DNA from 4 places in the Vreelandella sp. 2A-K22 genome. Region 2 is predicted to be linked to each of the others. Evidence: predicted binding sites of a transcription regulator. Region 2 holds the regulator's gene; each other region holds the start of a gene.
What was found. Region 2 encodes sigma-54, which starts transcription at its own class of promoters, with help from an activator protein. Its sites were predicted from a motif close to TGGCACNNNNNTTGCTNT; they were not measured.
Positions count from the first base shown of each region.

Region 1: the regulator sigma-54 is predicted to act here: its motif matches at 3,018-3,035, upstream of ACW17M_RS01830 (amino acid ABC transporter substrate-binding protein).
Region 3: the regulator sigma-54 is predicted to act here: its motif matches at 2,146-2,163, upstream of ACW17M_RS14020 (NCS1 family nucleobase:cation symporter-1).
Region 4: the regulator sigma-54 is predicted to act here: its motif matches at 2,713-2,730, upstream of speB (agmatinase).

Region 1 is NZ_JBSUGC010000001.1:387,662-392,826, forward strand. Features, by position in the region: gene ACW17M_RS01820 (amino acid ABC transporter permease) at 1-589, opposite strand, end outside; gene ACW17M_RS01825 (amino acid ABC transporter permease) at 605-1,795, opposite strand; gene ACW17M_RS01830 (amino acid ABC transporter substrate-binding protein) at 1,897-2,922, opposite strand; gene speE (polyamine aminopropyltransferase) at 3,192-4,058, opposite strand; gene hemE (uroporphyrinogen decarboxylase) at 4,058-5,165, opposite strand, start outside.
Region 2 is NZ_JBSUGC010000002.1:224,232-229,396, forward strand. Features, by position in the region: gene rapZ (RNase adapter RapZ) at 1-864, opposite strand, end outside; gene ACW17M_RS03315 (PTS sugar transporter subunit IIA) at 952-1,422, opposite strand; gene hpf (ribosome hibernation-promoting factor, HPF/YfiA family) at 1,427-1,735, opposite strand; gene ACW17M_RS03325 (RNA polymerase factor sigma-54) at 1,833-3,248, opposite strand; gene lptB (LPS export ABC transporter ATP-binding protein) at 3,378-4,127, opposite strand; gene lptA (lipopolysaccharide transport periplasmic protein LptA) at 4,139-4,654, opposite strand; gene lptC (LPS export ABC transporter periplasmic protein LptC) at 4,666-5,165, opposite strand, start outside.
Region 3 is NZ_JBSUGC010000009.1:190,370-195,534, forward strand. Features, by position in the region: gene hydA (dihydropyrimidinase) at 1-761, opposite strand, end outside; gene ACW17M_RS14015 (nitrilase-related carbon-nitrogen hydrolase) at 824-1,690, opposite strand; gene ACW17M_RS14020 (NCS1 family nucleobase:cation symporter-1) at 2,308-3,825, shown strand; gene ACW17M_RS14025 (LysR family transcriptional regulator) at 3,840-4,742, opposite strand; gene ACW17M_RS14030 (bifunctional diguanylate cyclase/phosphodiesterase) at 4,947-5,165, shown strand, end outside.
Region 4 is NZ_JBSUGC010000012.1:170,177-175,341, reverse strand. Features, by position in the region: gene ACW17M_RS16965 (ABC transporter ATP-binding protein) at 1-1,052, opposite strand, end outside; gene ACW17M_RS16960 (sigma-54 interaction domain-containing protein) at 1,166-2,584, opposite strand; gene speB (agmatinase) at 2,807-3,757, shown strand; gene ACW17M_RS16950 (YjiH family protein) at 3,861-5,165, shown strand, end outside.

The DNA.
Region 1 (5,165 bases), on a different contig from region 2:
TCACGCAGAAGGTTTTGACGATGGGCATGTTCGAGCGTCGCCCAAGGGCTAATACAATGCCAATAGGCAGTGCGCCAATCATCCCCACGCTAGCCAGTAGCAGCGTCAGCATCAAACCGCCCCAGCGGTGGGTGGAGACACGCGGTAGATCAAAGTAGCCGCCGTGTAGCAGCACGTAGGCGATCACCGGGAAGATCAGCAGCGCAAACAGTGTCATCCAGCGCTTAAACGGCAGGCGCGGAATGACCATCCAGGCAATAATGCCCGCGAACATGGCAAACACGATATTGGCGCGCCAATACTCCTCACTCGGGTAGAGGCCGTACATAAACTGGGAAAAGCGTGCGTTAACGAATACCCAGCAGGCGCCCACCCGTGTGCAGTCTTCGCGGCTGTCGCCCACCCAGTTGGCATCAATAAATGCCCACTGAACCGTTGGCACCACGAGTAGATAGAGCACGTACAGGCCCAGTAGCGTGAAGATGCTATTGATAGGGCCGTTGAACAGATTGCCTCGTAGCCAGGCAACTGGCCCAATGGTGCCTTTAGGAGCCGGGCGCTGAGGTATGGTTTCTTTATTGTGAATCATGGGGTCGCCTCCGGCCTAGCGTTCGACCAGCGCAACGCGAGCGTTGAACCAGTTCATGAACATGGACACCAGCAAGCTGATGATCAGATAAACCGCCATGGTCATGGCAATGACTTCGATTGCCTGACCGGTCTGGTTGAGCGTGGTGCCGGCAAAAACCGATACCAGGTCGGGGTAGCCGATGGCGGTGGCCAGTGACGAGTTTTTAATCAGGTTGAGGTATTGGCTGGTGAGTGGCGGAATAATGACGCGCATAGCCTGGGGAATGATGATTAGGCGCAGCACTAGCTTGCGCGGCAAGCTCAATGCCTGGGCGGCTTCCGTTTGGCCATGGGGGATGGCTTGGATGCCCGAGCGCACAATCTCCGCAATGAAGGACGCGGTATAGATAGACAGCGCCAGCCACAGGGCCAAAAATTCAGGGATAATGGTAATACCACCGCCGAAGTTAAAGCCGCGCAGTACCGGCATCTCCCAGGTCACCGGTACACCGGTAGCGACCAATACCAGCAGCGGTAGGCCAAAGATAATCACCAGCGACATCCAGAAAACCGGCAGGCGCTTGCCGGTGGCTTCGTGACGGCGCTTGTTCCACATGACCAGTGCGATGCTGGCAATAATGGCTACCACGAAGGTGGCTGGGATAAGACCAAATCCTGATTCGAACAGCGGTTGAGGCAGGTACAGCCCGCGCACGTTCAGGAAAATGGCTTCGCCAAAGGCCATGCTCTCTCTAGCGCTGGGTAACGTCCGCAGTACCGCGAAGTACCAGAAGAAAATTTGTAGCAGCAGCGGGATATTACGAAACGTTTCGATATAAGCGTTAGCTAGCCGGGCGATCAACCAATTGGGCGATAGCCGCGCAATACCGACGATAAAACCAATAATCGAGGCAGCTAACACCCCCAATCCACCGACTAGCAGCGTATTGAGCAAGCCAATCACAAAAGTGCGGCCGTAGGTACTTTGGGAGGAGTACTCGATTAAGCTTTGACCAATACCAAAGCCGGCTGTGTTGCCCAGGAAGCCAAAGCCAGTGGTAATGCCGCGAGCATTCAGGTTGGCTTGGGTATTGCCGATAATATAGATCAGGAAAGCCGCGACAACGGCGACCAATATAAGCTGAAAAATAAGTGCGCGCTTAGCGCGGTCTCGCCAAAACGGCGGCTTGTGGCCAGCGGGGCGAACGTTAGGTCTTACAGACATGGATGGCGTCTCCGCTACACGGAAGGTCAATCAAATGGCCCGCCACGACCTTTAAACAGATACCTGTGAAGAGGGCGGCGGGCCGGGGTCAAGCGAGACGCTTAGCGAATCGGGGGAGCGTACTGGAAACCACCGTCGGTCCACAGGGCGTTAACACCGCGCTCAATTTCCAGCGGCGAGCCCATGCCCACGTTGCGGTCGAAGCTTTCAGCGTAGTTACCCACTTGGCTAATAATGTTGTAGGCCCAATCTGCTTCTAGGTTCATGCCTTCACCGTAGTTGCCGTCTTGGCCTAGCAAGCGAGCGATGTTGGGGTCTTCAGAGTTAAGCATTTCTTCAGCGTTTTCACTGGTGACGCCGTACTCTTCGGCGTTAATCATGGCGAACAGCGACCATTTCACAATGTTGAACCAAAGATCGTCACCCTGACGAACCACAGGGCCTAGTGGCTCTTTGGAGATAACGTCAGACAGGATCATCGAGGCTGAAGGATCGTCTAGCTGAATACGTAGCGCCGCTAGCTGAGAGGTATCGGAGGTTAGCACGTCACAGCGGCCGGCCTGATAGCCACCCACGGTTTGCTCAGAGGTATCAAATACGATCGGGTTGAATTCCATGTCGTTAGCACGGAAGTAGTCAGCCAGGTTCAGCTCGGTAGTGGTGCCAGACTGAATGCAGATGGAGGCGCCGTCGAGTTCATCAGCACCGGTAATACCCAGGTCACGGGATACCATGAAGCCCTGACCATCATAGAATGTTACGCCGGTGAAGTTCAGGCCCAGGGTGGTATCGCGGGTAGTCGTCCAGGTGGTGTTACGTGAGAGAACATCAACTTCACCAGACTGCAGGGCGGTGAAGCGCTCTACGGCATTGAGTGAAATATAGTTGACGGCTTCTGAGTCGCCGAGCACCGCTGCCGCTACTGCGCGGCATACATCAACGTCGATACCTTGCCAGTTACCGTCGTCGTCCGGAGCTGAGAAGCCCGGCAAACCATCGCTCACACCACACTGAACGGCGCCACGCTCAATGGTATCTTCCAGGGTGTCGGCTTGAGCAGTTGCCATTCCCGCCAGGCTAAGTGAGCCAGCGGACGCCAGAAGCGCTAAGTGTTTTTTATTGAACATCTAGTTTCCCTCGAAGTTATTGGAATCAGCTACTGAAATCAGTTAATGAAACCAGTAGTTGAAATAGTTATGCATGCCGTAGCATGTCACTAAACCTAGCAAGGAAGATGCCAACAAGGGTACAGGCGTTAATTCAGCGCTTTTCAACGCTACTCAACGAATTCGAGACGAAGGTCTAGGTGCAAAAAAGGTTACCGCCCACCTCGCATTGCACCGTAATAGGGCAAGCTGAGGTGGGCGGTAACACGAAGGCAGGTATTAGGCGTGGTTTACTCGGCTGCGAATGCCTTGCGCATAAATGGCGGAAGGGCGAGCGCACCGCGATGGGCGTCAACGCTATAGTATTCAAGCGGCAAGTCGTGGTTGGTGGCTGCCTGCTCGCGGAACGTATTCACGTCGGTGGCTTTACCCGCCAATGTTACGCTCCACCAGCCTGAAGGATAAACCGGCTGCGGGAAGGGCAGCGTGGCAACGCTGTCAAAACCGGCTTTCAACATGTCGTTGCGCAGCTCTCGGATGATCGAGCCACTGTGGTAAAGCGGTGATTCGCTCTGCTGCACCATTACGCCGCCGCTTTTCAAAATACGGTGGCAGCGCTTGAGAAAATCGGTTTTAAACAGCCCTTCAGCGGGCCCAACCGGGTCGGTGGAGTCGATAATCAGCACATCGATGCTCTCATCAGGTGCATCGTCCACCCACTTGACGCCGTCGGCGAACAGCAGTTCAGCGCGGGGGTCGTTATTCGACGCTACCAACGACGGGAAGAAGCGCTCAGAGGCCTTGGTGACCTCTTCGTCGATATCAATTTGGGTAACTTTCTCGACACTCGGGTGGCGCAGCACCTCTTTTAAGGTGCCGCAGTCGCCACCGCCGATGATCACCACGCGTTTGGGATCTTGGTGGGTAAACAGCGCCGGATGCGCAATCATCTCATGGTAGAGGAAGTTATCGCGATCAGTCAGCATCACGCAGCCGTCCAGCACCATTAGGTTGCCGTAGGTTTCGGTGGCGTAGACCTCTAGATGCTGGTATTGGCTCTGCACATCCAGCAGTTTTTCAGAGATCTTCAGTGAGAAAGCGCTGCCGTGGCTATCAAAGACTTCGGTAAACCATTGGTCGTCGCGTAAATCGCTCATCAATTGGCTCCTGAGTGCTGTGCATTTGTGTGCGTTGGAATATCGCGGTGATACTGCGGGCTTAATTCGTGCAGCGCCTCCATAAAGGCAGTGACGTTGTCGGGGTTGGTAAACTGGCTGATACCGTGGCCCAGGTTAAACACGTGGCCAGGGCCATGGCCGTAGCTTTCCAACACGCGGGCTACTTCAGCGCGGATAGCCGAGGGGCGGGCAAACAGAACGTTGGGATCAAGATTGCCCTGTAGCGCCACTTTGTGACCAACCCGGGCACGGGCATCGGAAAGCTCGGTAGACCAGTCGATCCCCAATGCATCGGCACCGGCGCAGGCGATATGCTCAAGCCACTGGCCGCCGTTTTTGGTGAAGAGAATCACCGGTACGCGGCGACCGTCGTGCTCGCGGATCAGTCCCGAAACGATCTGCTCCATGTAGCGCAGCGAGAACTCAAGGTACGCAGGGGTAGAAAGTGCGCCGCCCCAGGTATCAAAAATCTGCACCGCTTGGGCGCCCGCGCGAATTTGGGCGTTCAGGTAGTCAGTTACCGCATGCGCCAGCGTATCCAGCAACTGGTGCATGGTATCCGGGGTATCATAAAGCATGGTTTTCAGATGGCGGAAGTCCTTGCTGGAGCCGCCCTCCACCATGTAAGTCGCCAGCGTCCAGGGGCTGCCTGAGAAGCCGATCAGCGGCATGCGGCCGTTCAGCTCACGACGAATGGTCGACACCGCACGCATCACGTAATCCAGGTCGCGCTCGGCGTCGGGCACGCTTAGCGCGGCGACTTCTTCCTGTGTACGCACGGTTTTGCGGAATTTTGGGCCTTCGCCGGTTTCAAAATAGAGCCCCAAGCCCATTGCATCGGGAATGGTTAAGATATCTGAAAACAGAATGGCCGCATCAAGCGGGTAACGCTCCAAGGGCTGCAGGGTGACTTCGCAGGCCAGGTCATGGTTGCGGCAAAGATCCATAAAACTGCCCGCATCGGCCCGGCTGGCGCGGTATTCCGGCAGGTAGCGGCCCGCTTGACGCATCATCCACACCGGGGTGCGGTCGACGGGCTGGCGCGCTAGTGCGCGAAGAAAGCGATCATTTTGCAAAGGTGTAGTG
Region 2 (5,165 bases):
GGTGTAGTGCAGACCCAGTTCGCGGTGGCGAAGTTGAACTTCGCCCATGCTAGGAGTCAATTTTTCCGCTAACTTCTCGGCCATATAGACCGAGCGGTGCTGGCCACCAGTACAGCCAATCGCGATAGTCATGTAGCTACGTTGGCTATTCTGGTAAGCGGGTAGCCAACGCTCTAGCCAGGCCAAGATGTCGTCGCTCATGGCATCAACAATCGGATAGCTGTTCAAAAAAGCCACGATTTCCGCGTCGCGGCCAGTGAACTGGCGCAGCGTTGGATCCCAGTACGGATTTGGCAGGCAGCGCACATCGAAGACCAGGTCGGCGTCTAACGGTACGCCGCGTTTATACCCAAACGATTCCAGCGTTAGCGTCAGCTTGTCGCGCCGCTGATGGGCTACTTGGTCGGTAATGCGACGGCGTAAATCGTGCACCGATAATCGTGATGTATCGATCAATAGATCGGCCAGATCGCGAATATCCTCTAGCGTCGTCTCTTCTTTATTGATCGCCTCTTCCAGCGTCATTTCGCTATCGCGGGTCAGCGGATGACGGCGACGCGTTGCTGAGTAACGCTCAAGCAGTATGCGCGCATCGGTGGTCAGGTAAATAACTTGAAAGTCGATTTTACGCTGGCGCAACTCGTCTAATAAAGAGGGCAGGCGCTCCAGAGCTCCCGGCAAATTGCGGGCATCAATACTCACCGCTAAATGTGCTCGGTCGCCCTGGTCACGCAGTTCATCCACCAACGACCCCAGCAACATAGCTGGGAGGTTATCAATCGCGTAGTAGCCAAGATCTTCCAGCGCTTGCAAGGCGATAGATTTACCTGACCCGGAGCGGCCGCTAATGATCACCAGTTGCATAGAGTCTCTCTTTGCTTTGATCAAGCTGCGTTGAGGGTGGTGAGCGGATAACCTGCTGTGATCTGCCCTGAACAGGGTTTCAGACCCTTAGGCCGCTGATTGCTCGCGAATTTTGGCGGTAATCAGCTCAAGCAGTTCGCGCTGGCTGGCTGCTTTACGCAGTTGCTGGCGCGTGTCCGCATCATTCATGATGGTCGCTACCTGACCCAGTAGTGAGAGATGCGTGTCATCTGCCTCTTCGGGTACCAACAGGACAAACACCAGATCTACCGGGTCGCCGTCGATAGCGTCAAAATCGATCGCTTCAGCCAGTTTCAAAAATCCAGCGATAGGGGCGTTGCAGTGGGGGCTACGCGCATGAGGAATAGCCACGCCGTTACCAATACCCGTACTACCTAAGCGCTCGCGACCGATTAAACGGCTAAACACTTCTTGGCTGTCCAGGCTGGGGATATTTTGGGCGATAAAGGTGCTGTAAAACTCCAGCACCCTTTTTTTGCTGCCCCCGGGGACGTCGAACAGAACGCGTTCCGGGGGGAGTATGGTTTCCAACGTCATTGAATTAACGCACACCGGCGCCTTGGGCGCGAGCTTGTGCTTTTTCCTTGTGTTTAACGAGTTGACGGTCGATTTTGTCCGCTAGTGCGTCGATAGCGGCGTACATATCACTGTCTAGGGCTTCCGCATGTAAGTCAGCACCTGCGGCGTGCAGCGTACAGGCGGCCTGCTGGCGCTCTTTCTCCACTGATAAGGTGACTTGCACCGTAGTTATATTGTCGTAATGGCGCTCTACACGCTCAAGCTTCTCGTTGACATAGTCACGCAAGGCGTCAGTCAGTTCTACGTGATGACCAGTGATATTTACTTGCATTGACGTGCTCCTTATCCATCGGACTGTACTTCGATTGTAACCCTTTTTGCCGCGTTGCAAAGCCCTTGTCGAGAGTTTCCCTGAAACGTTAACGAAGTTAGCGCAAACGACGCCGTTCACTGGAAGAGGGAATGCCCATGGCTTCACGGTATTTCGCCACCGTACGACGCGCCACTTGAATCCCTCCTTCGCCTAATAGCGTCACTAAGCGGCTGTCTGAAAGCGGCTTGCCGGGCGGCTCCTCTTGAATCAGTTTCTTGAGTCGTGCACGGATGGCGGTGCTGGAGTGGCTGTCGCCATCTTGACCGCTCACCTGGCTTGAGAAAAAGTATTTGAGTTCAAACACACCACGGGGTGTATGGATATATTTTTGCGTCGTTACCCGTGAAATAGTCGACTCGTGCATCTCCACGGCTTCGGCAATGTCGGCCAGTATCAGTGGTTTCATGGCTTCTTCGCCGTGCTCTAAAAAGCCAATCTGGCGGGTAATGATCTCGCGACCAACACGCAGCAGCGTATCGTTTCGGCTAGAGAGGCTCTTGATCAACCAGCGCGCTTCCTGCAAGTGCTCTTTGAGAAACTGGTTGTCATCGCTTTTATCCGCACGCTTAATCAAGCTGGCGTAGTCGGGCTGAATGCGCAGCCGTGGCAGGGCCTCGGGGTTGAGCTCTAAATGCCAGCCTTCATTATCGTGGCGGACGACTAGATCGGGGGTGACATAGCTGTCATCGGTGTCGCCGTAGGCGCTGCCTGGGCGTGGGTCTAGGCTGCGAATAAGCAGGATGACATCGGCCAGCTGTTCGTCGTCGAGCCCTAGACGGCGTTTCAGCAGACGCATATCGTCTTTGCCAAGCGCTTCGAGAAACTGCCGCACCAAGCGGCGGGCGGGAACCAGCAGTGGCGTATCATCGGGGAGAGCGGCGAGCTGCAGCATCAAGCATTCACGCAAGTCACGGGCAAATATGCCGGTCGGCTCAAACTGCTGGAGCTTGAGTAGAATGGTTTCCACTTCGCGCTGGCTTAGCCCGTCAATGCCCTGGGCACGAAGCCCTTCACGGATGTCGTTGAGCGGCTGGGTCAGGTAGCCGTTGGCGTCTAGCGCGTCGATTAAACTTTCCGCGACAAGCTGCTCGCGAGCGCTAAAATCGGTCATGGCGAGTTGCCACAGCAGGTGGCCATGAAGGCTCTGCCCGGCTGCCTGGCGCTCAAAGTCGGGGCCTTCGCTGCTGCTGCCCCCCTGGCTTCCCATATCTTGATAGGTATCTGACCAGTCGCTATCTACCGAGAGCTCAGTAGGGATGCTCTCTGACCACTCTTCTTCCTTAGGCTCGCTGACAGCCTGTTCACTAAATTCATCTTCCTGCTCCAGCATGGGATTGGCATCGAGGGCCTGCTGAATTTCTTGACGAAGATCCAGCGTAGAGAGTTGCAGCAGCGCAATGGCCTGCTGCAACTGGGGCGTCATGGTCAGCTGTGTGCCGATACGCAGTTGGAGAGAAGCTTTCATGACCATCTGAGAACCACTCGTTAATCAGAATGCTCCACCCTAGTGCGAGTGAGTGCTTGGCGCAAGTGCAATAAGCATGCCATTGGTCGTAAAGTTGTTTTAAAGCGCTATTTAGGGGCAATTAAGGCAAAAACATTACAGGCGAAAATCGGCGCCCAAATACACATCCCTTACTTTTTGGTTGGTGAGAATCGAGGCGGGCGAGCCACTGGCGATGATTTGCCCATCGCCGACGATATAGGCGATATCGCAAATGTCTAGTGTTTCACGCACGTTGTGATCGGTGATCAGCACGCCGATATGGCGCTGTTTCAGTGCACGAATGATGGTTTTAATCTCACCTACCGAGATGGGGTCAACGCCCGCAAAAGGCTCATCGAGCAGAATAAAAGCGGGCTCTGTGGCTAGCGAGCGGGCTATTTCTACACGCCTGCGCTCGCCGCCCGAAAGGCTCATGCCCAGGTTGTCGCGAATATGGGTGATATGGAAGTCTTCGAGTAGCGCTTCCAGGCGCTGTTCGCGGTCGCTGCGGTTAAGCTCTTTGCGGGTCTCGAGTATCGCCATAATATTCTCGGCAACCGAGAGTTTGCGGAAAATAGACGCCTCTTGAGGTAGATAGCCAATCCCCGCGGCTGCGCGCTCGTGCATGGGGGCGCGCGTTAAATCCACATCGTCGATACCCACCTTGCCAGCGTCGGATTTGACCAGCCCAACAATCATATAAAATGAGGTGGTTTTGCCCGCGCCGTTGGGGCCCAAAAGGCCAACGACACTGCCTTGGGATATCTCCAGATTGATGTCTTTGACCACTCGGCGGCGTTTGTAGCTTTTAGCCAGGTGGTGGGCATAAAGGGTTTTGATCGGCGCAGTGTCAGCAGTGGCCACAGCTAGGCTCCCTATTGTTCAGGCTGAAGGGTCATGCGTATGCGCTGGGGCTCGCTGCCATCAACGTCAGAGCGCGCTTGAATCACTTCTCGGTCAATAAAATACTCAAGGCGACCGCCACTAAAGGTGTCCTCTTGCTGGGTCAGTTCGGCTTGGTCGATCAGCTCTACGCGACGCTCGGCGACGTGATAAATAATCCGCCGCGCCCAGCCTTCCGTGGGGCCTTCTTGCCCTTCGCCTTGATGGCGCAAGTAGGCGCGCTCACCGGTAGCGGTGGCTGTCGAGAGTTCGCCCGCGTCGTTGCGTTCGATCTCTACCCGCTCGCCGCGCAGTTGCATTTCGCCTTGGCGAATGTCCACATCCCCAGTATAAACAGCTGTGCCTGCCCGCTGATCAAGATCTAAACGGTCGGCTTCCACTTCCACTGGGGCCTGGGAAGATGAGTTGGTTTGGGCTAACACTGATAAAGGTATCGCTAAACCGAACAGTGCAGTGTAGAGCAGGGCTGGGGAAATCATGGCTTTCATGGCGGTTCCTATTAGCGTTGTGTGGCCGGGGGGTGCGTGCCGCGCACATTATCCGTTAAGCGAACCTGGCTGGTGTTAAGCCAAACGTCCATACGTGAAGCGCTCATTTGCTGCGGCGGTTGCTGCATCAATACCGGTGTGTCACTCCAGGCATGCTGCTCGAGGCCATCATAGTGCAGTAGCTCGGTATCTAGCTGCCAGCCTTCATCTGGTGCAAACAGTCGAGCCGAACCTGACAGCAGCAGGGCTTGGGTAGCGGTGTTGAGCGTGCCTACAGCGGCGCTGGCCAGCCACTGACGGTTTTCGCTGTCATACAGTACTGCCTCGGGCTCTTCCGTCCAGGTTTCGCTGCGCTGCGGGGTATGGATAAGGCGCGGTGTTTTTAGCGACTGCATGACACTGCCGTTATCCCCGAATAGGGTAATCTCGGCATTTTCCAGCACGTGGCCAGGTTCCTGAGCCTGTGCTTCGGGGTCGATGCTGGTGTCTTGAGGCCCGCGGGGGTCAAGCC
Region 3 (5,165 bases), on a different contig from region 2:
TGGCGGGCGTAGGCAATTTCATCGACGGCATCTTTGGTGGACACGTGAACCAGATAGATCGGTGCGCCCAGGGTGCTGGCAATGCGAATCGCCCGGCTGGCCGCTTCGCCTTCCACCTGGGGTGGGCGCGAAAGCGGATGGGCTTCCGGCCCGGTCATGCCCTGGGCGAGCAGTTTTTGCTGCATGTGGTAGACCAGCTCACCGTTTTCGGCGTGAACCGTAGGTACCGCGCCTAGCTCCAGACAGCGCGAGAAGCTTTCCACCAGAATGTCATCAGTGGCCATGATCGCGCCCTTGTAGGCCATAAAGTGTTTGAAGCTGTTCACCCCGTGTTCATGAACCAGGGTGCCCATTTCCTCTCGCACGCTATCGTCCCACCAGGTAATCGCCACGTGGAAGGCAAAATCGGTGGCGGCTTTTTCCGCCCAGCCTTGCCAGGTTTCGAAGGCCTCAAGGAGCGACTGACCTGGCTGTGGGATCACGAAGTCGATGATCGAAGTGGTGCCCCCGGCCAAGGCCGCGGCGGTGCCGGTATAGAAATCCTCGCTGGCCACGGTGCCCATGAACGGCAGTTGCATGTGCGTATGGGGATCGATACCGCCGGGCATCACCAGTTGATCGCTGGCATCGACAATTTCACACCCTTCAGGGACATCTAGATCGGTGCCAATCGCATGGATTTTACCGTCGACACACAGTACGTCTGCGCGGTAGGTATCGGCGTGGGTGACCACGGTGCCGCCCTTGATTAATAAGCTCATCGTTCGCTCCTGTTGTTTTTAAATAGAAAACTTAACCAGCAACCTGTTTTTTACCAGCAGAATCATTCACCGTCGGTCAGGCGGGTATAGGTTTCCGGGCGACGGTCGCGGAAGAACTGCCAGTTGTTGCGTACCTCCCGCACCATGTCCAAATCGATCTCGTGCACCAGCAGCTCGTCTTCTGTTTCGCTGGCCTGAGCTTCGATTTTGCCGCGGGGGTTAACGATATAGCTGGAGCCGTAAAAGTCGCCGATGTTCCACGGCGCCTCGGTTCCAACTCGGTTGATCGCAGCGATAAAGCAGCCATTGGCGGCGGCAGAGGCAGGTTGCTCTAACTCCCACAGGTATTGGGAAAGACCGGCCACGGTGGCGGAAGGGTTGAAAATCACCTCAGCGCCGTTGAGAGCAAGCGCCCGCCAGCCTTCGGGGAAGTGACGGTCGTAGCAGATATACACGCCGATTTTGCCGTAGGCAGTATTGAACACTGGCCAGTTGGATTTTCCCGGCTTGAAGAAGAATTTTTCCCAAAAACCGGCTACTTGGGGAATATGGGTTTTGTGGTACTTGCCTAAGTAACTGCCGTCAGCGTCGAATACCGCTGCGGTGTTGTAGTAAACACCGGTTTCAGTCTCTTCATACACCGGCACGATGATCACCATGCGGTGCTCGGCGGCGAGCTTCTGCATCATCTGGCAGGTAGGGCCTTCCGGTACCCGCTCGGCGGCGGCGTACCACTTGCCGTCCTGGCTGGGGCAAAAGTAGGGCTGGTTAAACACTTCCTGGAAGCAAAGCACCTGCACGCCCTGGTCAGCCGCTTGCTGAATCATTGGCAGATGTGCCTCGTTCATGGCGTCGCGAATAGCTTCTGGTTCAAGATCGGTGCTGGTTTTCAGGCCCATCTGAATCAACCCGATTTTCATATTCTGCATGAGACGCTCCCTCTGATTGTTGATGTGTAGCGTATGTTTGTAGTGTTCTTGAAACTAGTTTTGTAAAGCTGACGAAATAGACAGCTTTTGTTGAAAGTAGCGCTGGGTAGGTGGTTTTAGCAAGTCTTTAAAGGAGATTTGTTAAATCGTCTTTAACTCATTGAGTTTGCTTATTTTTATTGTTCCATTTTGTGATATTCACTTTTTTGGTGAGGTCTTGCACTGTTTTGGATGGTTTTTTTATTCTTTTAAAATCATTGGTTTGGTATATTTATAGCGAGTGTTTTTGGTTTTTTTCTGTTTGAAATTGGTGCAAATATTTTTTTTGATCTAGCTTTGTTTAGTTGGTTTTTGTTTTAGGTGGGGAAAATATAAAGATAACAAGCTAACAATAATAATGTTGTCCAGGAAGGCAGCTTTTTAATCAATGAGTTAATTGACCTGCTTTTTCAAGTAGGCATGCTTATTGCTTGTTTTCTAAAAGCTATGGTTTCTAAGAACGATGGTTTTGAAAAACAATGGTTTCTAAAAGCCATGATTTCTAAGCGCCTTTTTGAAAAGCTCCACTGGCCGTGGGAGCTAGGCAGCGCAATAACGCAATGCTGAGGAGATAAAAAATGACCGAAACAACCTCTCAGATGGTGGATCGAGGTGGGCTGATAGAGCTAGATGTAGGGGACGATGTACGCAGTAGTTCGCGCTTTAATGAGGATATTGCGCCTACCCAGGCCAGCGAGCGCACCTGGAGTAAGTGGAATATTGCGGCACTCTGGGTAGGCATGTCGATCTGCGTGCCCACCTACACCCTAGGCGGGGTATTAACCGCCTACTTCGGGCTGAGCGTGGGGGAGGCGTTGTTTGCCATTTTGTTGGCCAACGTGATCGTGCTGATTCCTCTTACCTTAAACGCCTTTCCCGGTACGAAGTTTGGTATTCCTTTTCCGGTGGTTTTACGCTCTTCGTTCGGTATTTTAGGTTCCAACGTACCCTGTCTGGTGCGCGCCCTGGTCGGCTGCGGCTGGTTTGGTATTCAAACCATGTTTGGCGGTTTGGCCATTCATCTGTTGCTCTCCGAGTTGATTCCCGCTTGGGCTGCGATGGGCGGTGTTGGTGAAGTCATCGGCTTTTTTGTCTTTGGTGCGATGAATCTCTATGTGGTGATTCGTGGTGCAGAGTCGATTAAATGGTTGGAAACCTTCGCCGCACCGCTGCTGTTAGCCGTTGGTGTTGGGCTGATGATATGGGCGTGGCCAAATATGTCGATGTCCGAACTACTGGCACAGCCGCCGTCGCGGCCTGAAGGGGCATCGGTATACGGCTACTTCTTCGCGGGCTTAACCGCCATGGTGGGTTTTTGGGCCACGCTGTCGCTGAATATTCCCGATTTCAGTCGCTTTGCCAAAAGCCAAAAAGATCAGATCGTTGGTCAGGTGATTGGGCTGCCGCTAACGATGTTTTTCTTCGCCGCACTCGGTGTCGTGTTAACCGCTGCTTCCGAAACGCTGGTAGGGGAAACCGTTGCCGACCCGGTACGTTTGATTGGCTATATCGACAGCCCCTTCTGGGTGGTACTGGCGATGCTGTTGATCATTATCGCCACGATCTCTACCAATACGGCTTCTAACATCGTGTCGCCTACCAACGATTTTCAGAACATTGCGCCCAAATTGATTAACCAGACGCGCGGCGTGCTGATGACTGGCGCGGTGGGCGTGTTGTTGATGGGCTACGATCTGCTGCAAAAAGCGGGCGTTATTCCGCCAGGGGTTTCTCTGGAGCAGATGTACTCCAACTGGCTGCTGGGTTACTCCAGCCTGCTGGGGCCCATCGCGGGCATCATGGCGGTGGACTACTTCCTGATCAAAAAGCAGCGTTTGGATGTGCCCAGCCTGTATATGGATAACCATGCTTATCCTGCGGTGAACATCGCGGGTTTTATCGCCTTTGGCGTGCCGGTGGCGCTTACGTTGCTATCGCTGTTAACTGGCACCATGAACTGGTTCTACGACTACGGCTGGTTTACCGGCTCGGCGCTGGGGGCAATTGTTTACTATGTGACAAGCCAAGTGTTGGTGTCATCGCCCCAGGCGGGGCCAGCGCCGATAATGGCCAATGAGGCAACCGAGCAGCGTTAAACATACTGCCGGGTTTAGCTGCTTTTGATTAAGCGTAGAAACGCATCGACCACTCGGTTGGGGCGGCGGTCGTGGCGGGTGATCAGCACAAAGGGGATGCGGTAGTGCTGCGTGTTGGCATGCAACGCTCGCATCTTGCCCGCTGCCACCCACTGTGCAGCTACGTGTTCAGGCAGAAAGCCGATAAATCGCCCGGTAAGAATCAAAAAAGCGGCGCCTTCTCGGTCGGATGCTGAGGCACGAAGGCTTAGCGCATCATGCGCCTGTCGGGCCTCAACCGGTAGCGGATAGCGGGGCGAAATAGCCGAGTGTTGGGCGATATCAGCACCACTGAGCGTGTCGTCGTCCTCCGTAAACAGGGGATGGCCAGCCGCACAGTAAAGATATGATGGCTCATCATAAAGGTGCCGCGCTTCTAAACTGGTGGGCAGGTTCACTGCAGGCACTACGCCGACGTGCAAGTGGCCATCCATCACCCCTCGAATGACCGCGTCAGAAGGCTCCATATGAATATGCAGCGTGACCTCATGCTCCGGCGCGCTGAGCTCAGCCAGTGCATTGGTCACGTGCATGGCGGGTAGTGTCACCAAATTATCGGTAATGCCGATATTCAGCTCGCCTTTAATCGTTTGGTGCAGGGCGTTAACGTCGCTTTTAAACGTTTCAAGCGCGGTCAGTAGCGTCAACCCTGCCTGATAAATCTCTTTACCCTCTTCGGTTAAACTAAACCCGCCACGCCCCCGCTGGCAGAGCGAAAACCCCAGCCTCCCCTCCAAGTCGTTCATGTGTTGGCTAATCGCCGAACGACTAATGCCCAGCGTGGTTTCCGCCGCGGTAAAGCCACCGCACTCAACGACCGTCTTAAAAATACGGATTAGGCGTATCTCGTAGTCGCTCATTTGGCCCAGCGATGCCATAACAATTTCCTGGTAGATTGGCTATCCATGCATAACGTCACGCTTTTCAGGGCATTAACGGTGATAAAAACTGATATACATCCTAAAAGCACCGCGGCACTATCGGATAAAGCCACGTGTCAGCGCGTGTTATGTATCATTTTTAGTTACTTTTTACACTGTATCAGGTGTCCCCCTGGGTTACCTGAATAAGGCTTCTGCGCGATGTCCGCTACCTCCAATGATGTAAATGATGATGTATTGAAAGCCACCAAGACTTATCGCCAACAGCGCCGCCATGTGATTGCGCTATATCTGCTAGCACTGCTTGTCATGATGGTGCTTTTCGGCTGGCTGCTGAGTGAACAGTATCGGCAAGAAATTGAGGCCGCCGAGTCGCGGATTACCGCCCGCGCTAATGTGGTTGCTGAGTGGGCAAAAGGC
Region 4 (5,165 bases), on a different contig from region 2:
TCCCGCCGCAGGCCGTCGGCATCGAAAAGGTGTGTATTCTCTGAGGTCCAGTAGAGGCTGCATGGCTGGCCTGTCAGTGCCTGCTTACCGCTAAGCCGCACGCGTAGGGTGTGCGACCCCACCGCGACATAAGCAATGGTGTCCGCTCCCAGGTACTCTTCACTTAATACGTTAGCGGGCACGCCGGAACCGGGTGCGATTCGCAGCTCGATATCTTCCGGGCGGATGCCCAAGTGGCCACCAATGGCATTCAAGGGGGCTACGGGGGTACTTGGTTCGCCTTCGATAACGGCGCCATTCTCACCGGCCACTAGGGGCAGCAGGTTCATGGCGGGGCTGCCAATAAAGCTAGCGGCAAAAGCGCTAGCGGGGCGGTTGTAAAGCTCGTCCGGGGTGCCGTCCTGCACGATTTTGCCATGCTGCATCAGAATCACACGATCACCCATGCTCATGGCTTCCACCTGATCGTGAGTAACGTAAATCACCGTCATATTCAGGCGGCTTTGCAGCGCTTTGATTTCCCGGCGCATGTCGCTGCGCAACCGAGCGTCCAGGTTGGATAGCGGTTCATCCATCAGGCAGATCGGGTGTTCGGAAATAACCGAGCGCGCCAACGCAACCCGCTGGCGTTGGCCGCCGGAAAGCTGGGCAGGTTTGCGGTTCAGATAATCGGTTAAATCAACCAGTTCGGCCACTTTGGCTAGCCGCTCGCGCTGCTCGGCTTTGGGTACCTTGCGGCTGCGCAGGCCAAACACGATATTGTCAGCCACACTCAAATGCGGAAACAGCGCGTAGGACTGAAACACCATGCTCAGCCCACGGTCGCCGGGCGGCAGGCGTGTGACGTCGCGCTCGCCGATATGAATACGTCCGTTGCTGGCCTCTTCCAGGCCCGCGATCATGCGTAGCGTGGTGGATTTACCGCAGCCTGAAGGGCCGAGCAAAATGACAAATTGCCCAGGCGTGACGTCGAAGGAGATTTCATCGACGGCAGTGGTCGCGTCCCAACGTTTAGTGACGCGTTCCAGGCGAATACGCGATTGGTTTGACATAGCACACACATCACCGGCTGTTGGTTGTTATTGGTTCAGCTTGTGTTGAAGGTGTTGCCGTTTCATGACACTTACATGGATGGTTTATGACAGCCGCTGTGTCAAGCAGAAAATCACTTGGCGACTTTAATGCCATAGCGCTGCAACCGACGCACCACGCTGGATTGACTAATGCCCAGCCGCTTGGCAATGGCATAGGTGCTGGGGAGCGTGTTGCACAGCTCTTCAAGCGTTTCACGCTCCAGCCGCGCTAGGTACTGCTTGAGGGTTTCCTGGGGCTCGAGTGCTACTGCCGACGCTGCTGGCGAGGCGCTCGGCAAACTGGCTGGGTGCTGCTCGGCGTGAGGAAGCGCAGTAGGTACTTCGATTTGATCGGTGGGGCTGGAAAGCCAGGCTCTCTCTAGCCAGTTCTCCAGCTCGCGGACGTTACCCGGCCATTCGCCGCCCATCAGGGTCGACCAAACGCGGGTATCAAGGATTTTTTGCCGCCCATAGCGCTGGTTGAGCCGGTTTAAACACGCTTCAACCAGGTCGGGGATATCCTCCCGGCGGTCACGCAGCGGCGGCAGGGTGACCGGGATCACATTGAGGCGGTAGTAAAGATCCAGACGGAAAAGTCCGGCCTCTACTTGCTTGCCCAAATCCTGGTTGGTCGCCACGACCAAGCGAAAATTGACCTTGCGTGATCGGGTGTCACCCAGCCGGGTCAAGCTGCCGTCCTGAATCACCTTGAGCAGTTTGGTTTGCATCAACAGCGGCAGCTCGCCGATTTCATCCAAAAATAGCGTCCCACCCTCGGCCTGCTCTAACAGCCCGGCTTTGCCCTGGCGAGCGGCACCGCTGAAAGCGCCGGGCTGGTAGCCAAACATCTCGGATTCAAACAGATTCTCTGGAATCGCCGCACAGTTAACGTCAATAAAGGGGCCGTCACAGCGCTGGCTCCAGCGGTGTAGCTGCTTGGCAAAGGCGGTTTTACCCACACCTGATTCACCCAGCATCAGCACATTGGCATCCGAAGGGGCGACCCGCTTAAGCAGTAGCGCAATTTCACGCATCACGCTGCTACGTACCTGCAAATTGTCCAGGGCGTCATCCAACGCCTGCTCTTCCGCGTCTGGCGCTGCCTGACTGCGCTTTAGGTGTTCGCTAAAGCGTTTTTGTAGTAGGGCATATTCGTCCTGCAGTAACTGCAAGTCAGTTAAATCCCGCGAGCGGCTGATAATACGTTCCAGCTTGCCGTCGACGAACACCGGGTAGGCTTCAGCAATCACCCGGCGGCCCGTGCCGGTGACCTGCATAAGCTGTGCGGGCCGGCGGGTGCGCATCACTTCCATGGTGATGGAGGGCTTGAGAACCCCGGCCGCTTGTAGTTGCTGCACACTGCTGGAAAGCAGCTCTTCCCGTGAAACGCCGTAAACCGCTTCGGCTCCCGGGCTAATATCGACTATTTGTCCATCACCACTGACGATAAAGAAGTGGTCGTTTGCGGTCTCCACAATGGTTTGCAGCACGCGTTTATCTATTTCACTCATCGCAGCTGACTCCTCCGACTGATTCATTTATGAATCTTTGATTCAAGAATGAATTGAAAAGGCATTTGTTTGATTCATTTTTGCATCGTTTGGCCACTAATCCCACCACTTTATAGGCATCTTCGACTTGGCATGGTCTGTGCAGTGTCTTTAGAAGATTAGTGAAAAGAGCTAGGCCAATACCTACACCGTGCTCACCGCCAAAAATATAAGGAGATGTGTATGTCGGAGTTTAATCAGCCCCTGAGCGGAAACACCATGCCGCGCTTTGCAGGCCCTGCCACCATGATGCGCCTGCCTACCCAAGAGACAGCCGAGGGATTAGACGCTGCGTTCATTGGCATTCCCATGGATATCGGCACTTCAAACCGCCCCGGCACGCGGCTTGGGCCGCGCCAGATTCGCGACGAGTCGCGCATGCTGCGCCCCTACAATATGGCGACCCGCGCCGCGCCCTTTGAAAGCTTGCAAGTAGCCGATATCGGCGACGTACCCATCAATACGTTCCACCTGCCAAAAAGCGTCGACATCATCACCGCCTTCTATGACGACGTGCTCAAGCACGATTGCATTCCGCTGACCCTGGGTGGGGAGCACACCCTGACGTTGCCAATTCTTCGCGCCATGGCCAAAAAGCACGGCCCGGTGGGGTTGATCCATATCGATGCTCATGCCGATGTAAACGAGCACATGTTCGGTGAGCCAATTGCCCACGGCACGCCGTTTCGTCGCGCCCAGGAGGAGGGCTTATTGGCCCATGGCAAGGTAGTGCAAATCGGACTGCGCGGTACCGGCTATGCCGCTGAAGATTTTGACTGGTGTCGCGACCAGGGCTTTCGTGTCGTGCCCGCCGAAGAGTGCTGGTATCGCTCGCTAGCGCCCTTGATGGCCGAGGTGCGTGAGCAGATGGGTGATATCCCGGTTTACATCAGTTTCGACATTGACGGCTTGGATCCTTCTGTTGCCCCCGGCACCGGCACGGTGGAGATGGGTGGACTGACCTCTAGCCAAGGATTGGAGCTGGTTCGCGGTGCCGCTGGGCTGAATATTGTCGGCGGCGACCTGGTGGAAGTGTCACCACCTTATGACCCCAGCGGCAACACCGCGCTGATGGGCGCCACGCTGCTGTATGAAATGCTCTGCGTACTGCCGGGCGTTAAACACAGCGAGTGACGCCGACCAAATAGCTAACAAAGAAATAGCGACTAAATAAAAAAGTACTGACCTAGCTACGCCGCCAGCCACCTCCAATAATCACTTCCAATGGGTGAACCCTATGTCGTATAGCAACGTTAAATCGGAACAGCCGACCTCGTCGGCACCGATACCCCGCGCGCACTTACTGAAATTTATCATTCCCTCGCTAATTGGGGTGCTGCTGTTTCTCGTCCCTTTTCAAGTGGGCGATACCATTAACATTGGCATGGGCCTAATGGCCGATGGCTTGCAAACTTTGCTAGGTTCGGCGCTGCCGGCCATTGCGACGGTTGTGCTGTGTCTATCGGTAGTGGCGACGCTTTACGCCAAGGTAGCGCATCCTAGCTGGGCCGAGAAAGGCGTGTTGCACGAGATGTTTCATGTCGGATCGGTGTGGTTTGCGATGCGCATTCTCGGCGCGATCTTTGCCTTGATGACCTACTTCCAGTTTGGGCCTGAGTTCGTGACCGCTTCCTTTACCGGTGGCGTGATGCTCAATGACCTGGCGCCGGTACTGCTCACCTTCTTTTTCTTTGCCGCGCTGCTGCTGCCGTTTCTGGTCGAGTTTGGCTTTATGGAGTTCATCGGCAGTATGGTACGTAAGCCGTTTCGGGTGATTTTTAATTTGCCGGGACGCAGCGCGATCGATGCCACCGCCTCATGGATGGGATCGGGCACCGTCGGTGTGCTGATCACCACTCAGCAGTACGAGCAGGGCTTCTATAACCGCCGCGAAGCCTCGGTCATTGCCACCAACTTCTCCGTGGTGTCGATTGCGTTTGCGCTGCTCGTCACCAGCTTTGTCGATATCAACCACCTGTTTGTGCAGTTCTACTTTACGGTAGTGGTTTCCGGGTTGATCGCTGCGGCGATTGTGCCGCGCCTGCCGCCGCTGTCGCGCAAATCCAATGACTACTACGAGCCCGTGGGCTGCCAACTGAATGAGGAGCGCACTGAAAAAGTGGGTCTGTTCCGTTACAGCCTGATTCAGGCCACCAATCGCGCCGCCGGTGCTCCCGGTCCCCGTGAACTGGCACGTTTGGCGCTCCTCAACGTGATGGATATTTTCCTCGGCTTACTTCCTCTGGTGTTTGCTATTGGCACGGTGGCGCTGATTCTGGCGGAATTTACCCCGCTGTTTACCTGGCTTTCCTACCCCATGGTGCCGGTGCTAGAGCTGCTGCGGATTCCCGAGGCAGAAGCGGCGGCGCCCGCCACCCTGGTGGGCTTTGCCGATATGTTCCTGCCCGCGGTGCTGGCGACCAATATCGAAAGCGAGCTTACCCGCTTTGTGATTGCCTGCCTGTCGCTCACCCAACTGATCTACATGTCGGAAATCGGCGCGCTGCTGCTCAAGTCAAAAATTCCCATCAAGCTCTGGGAA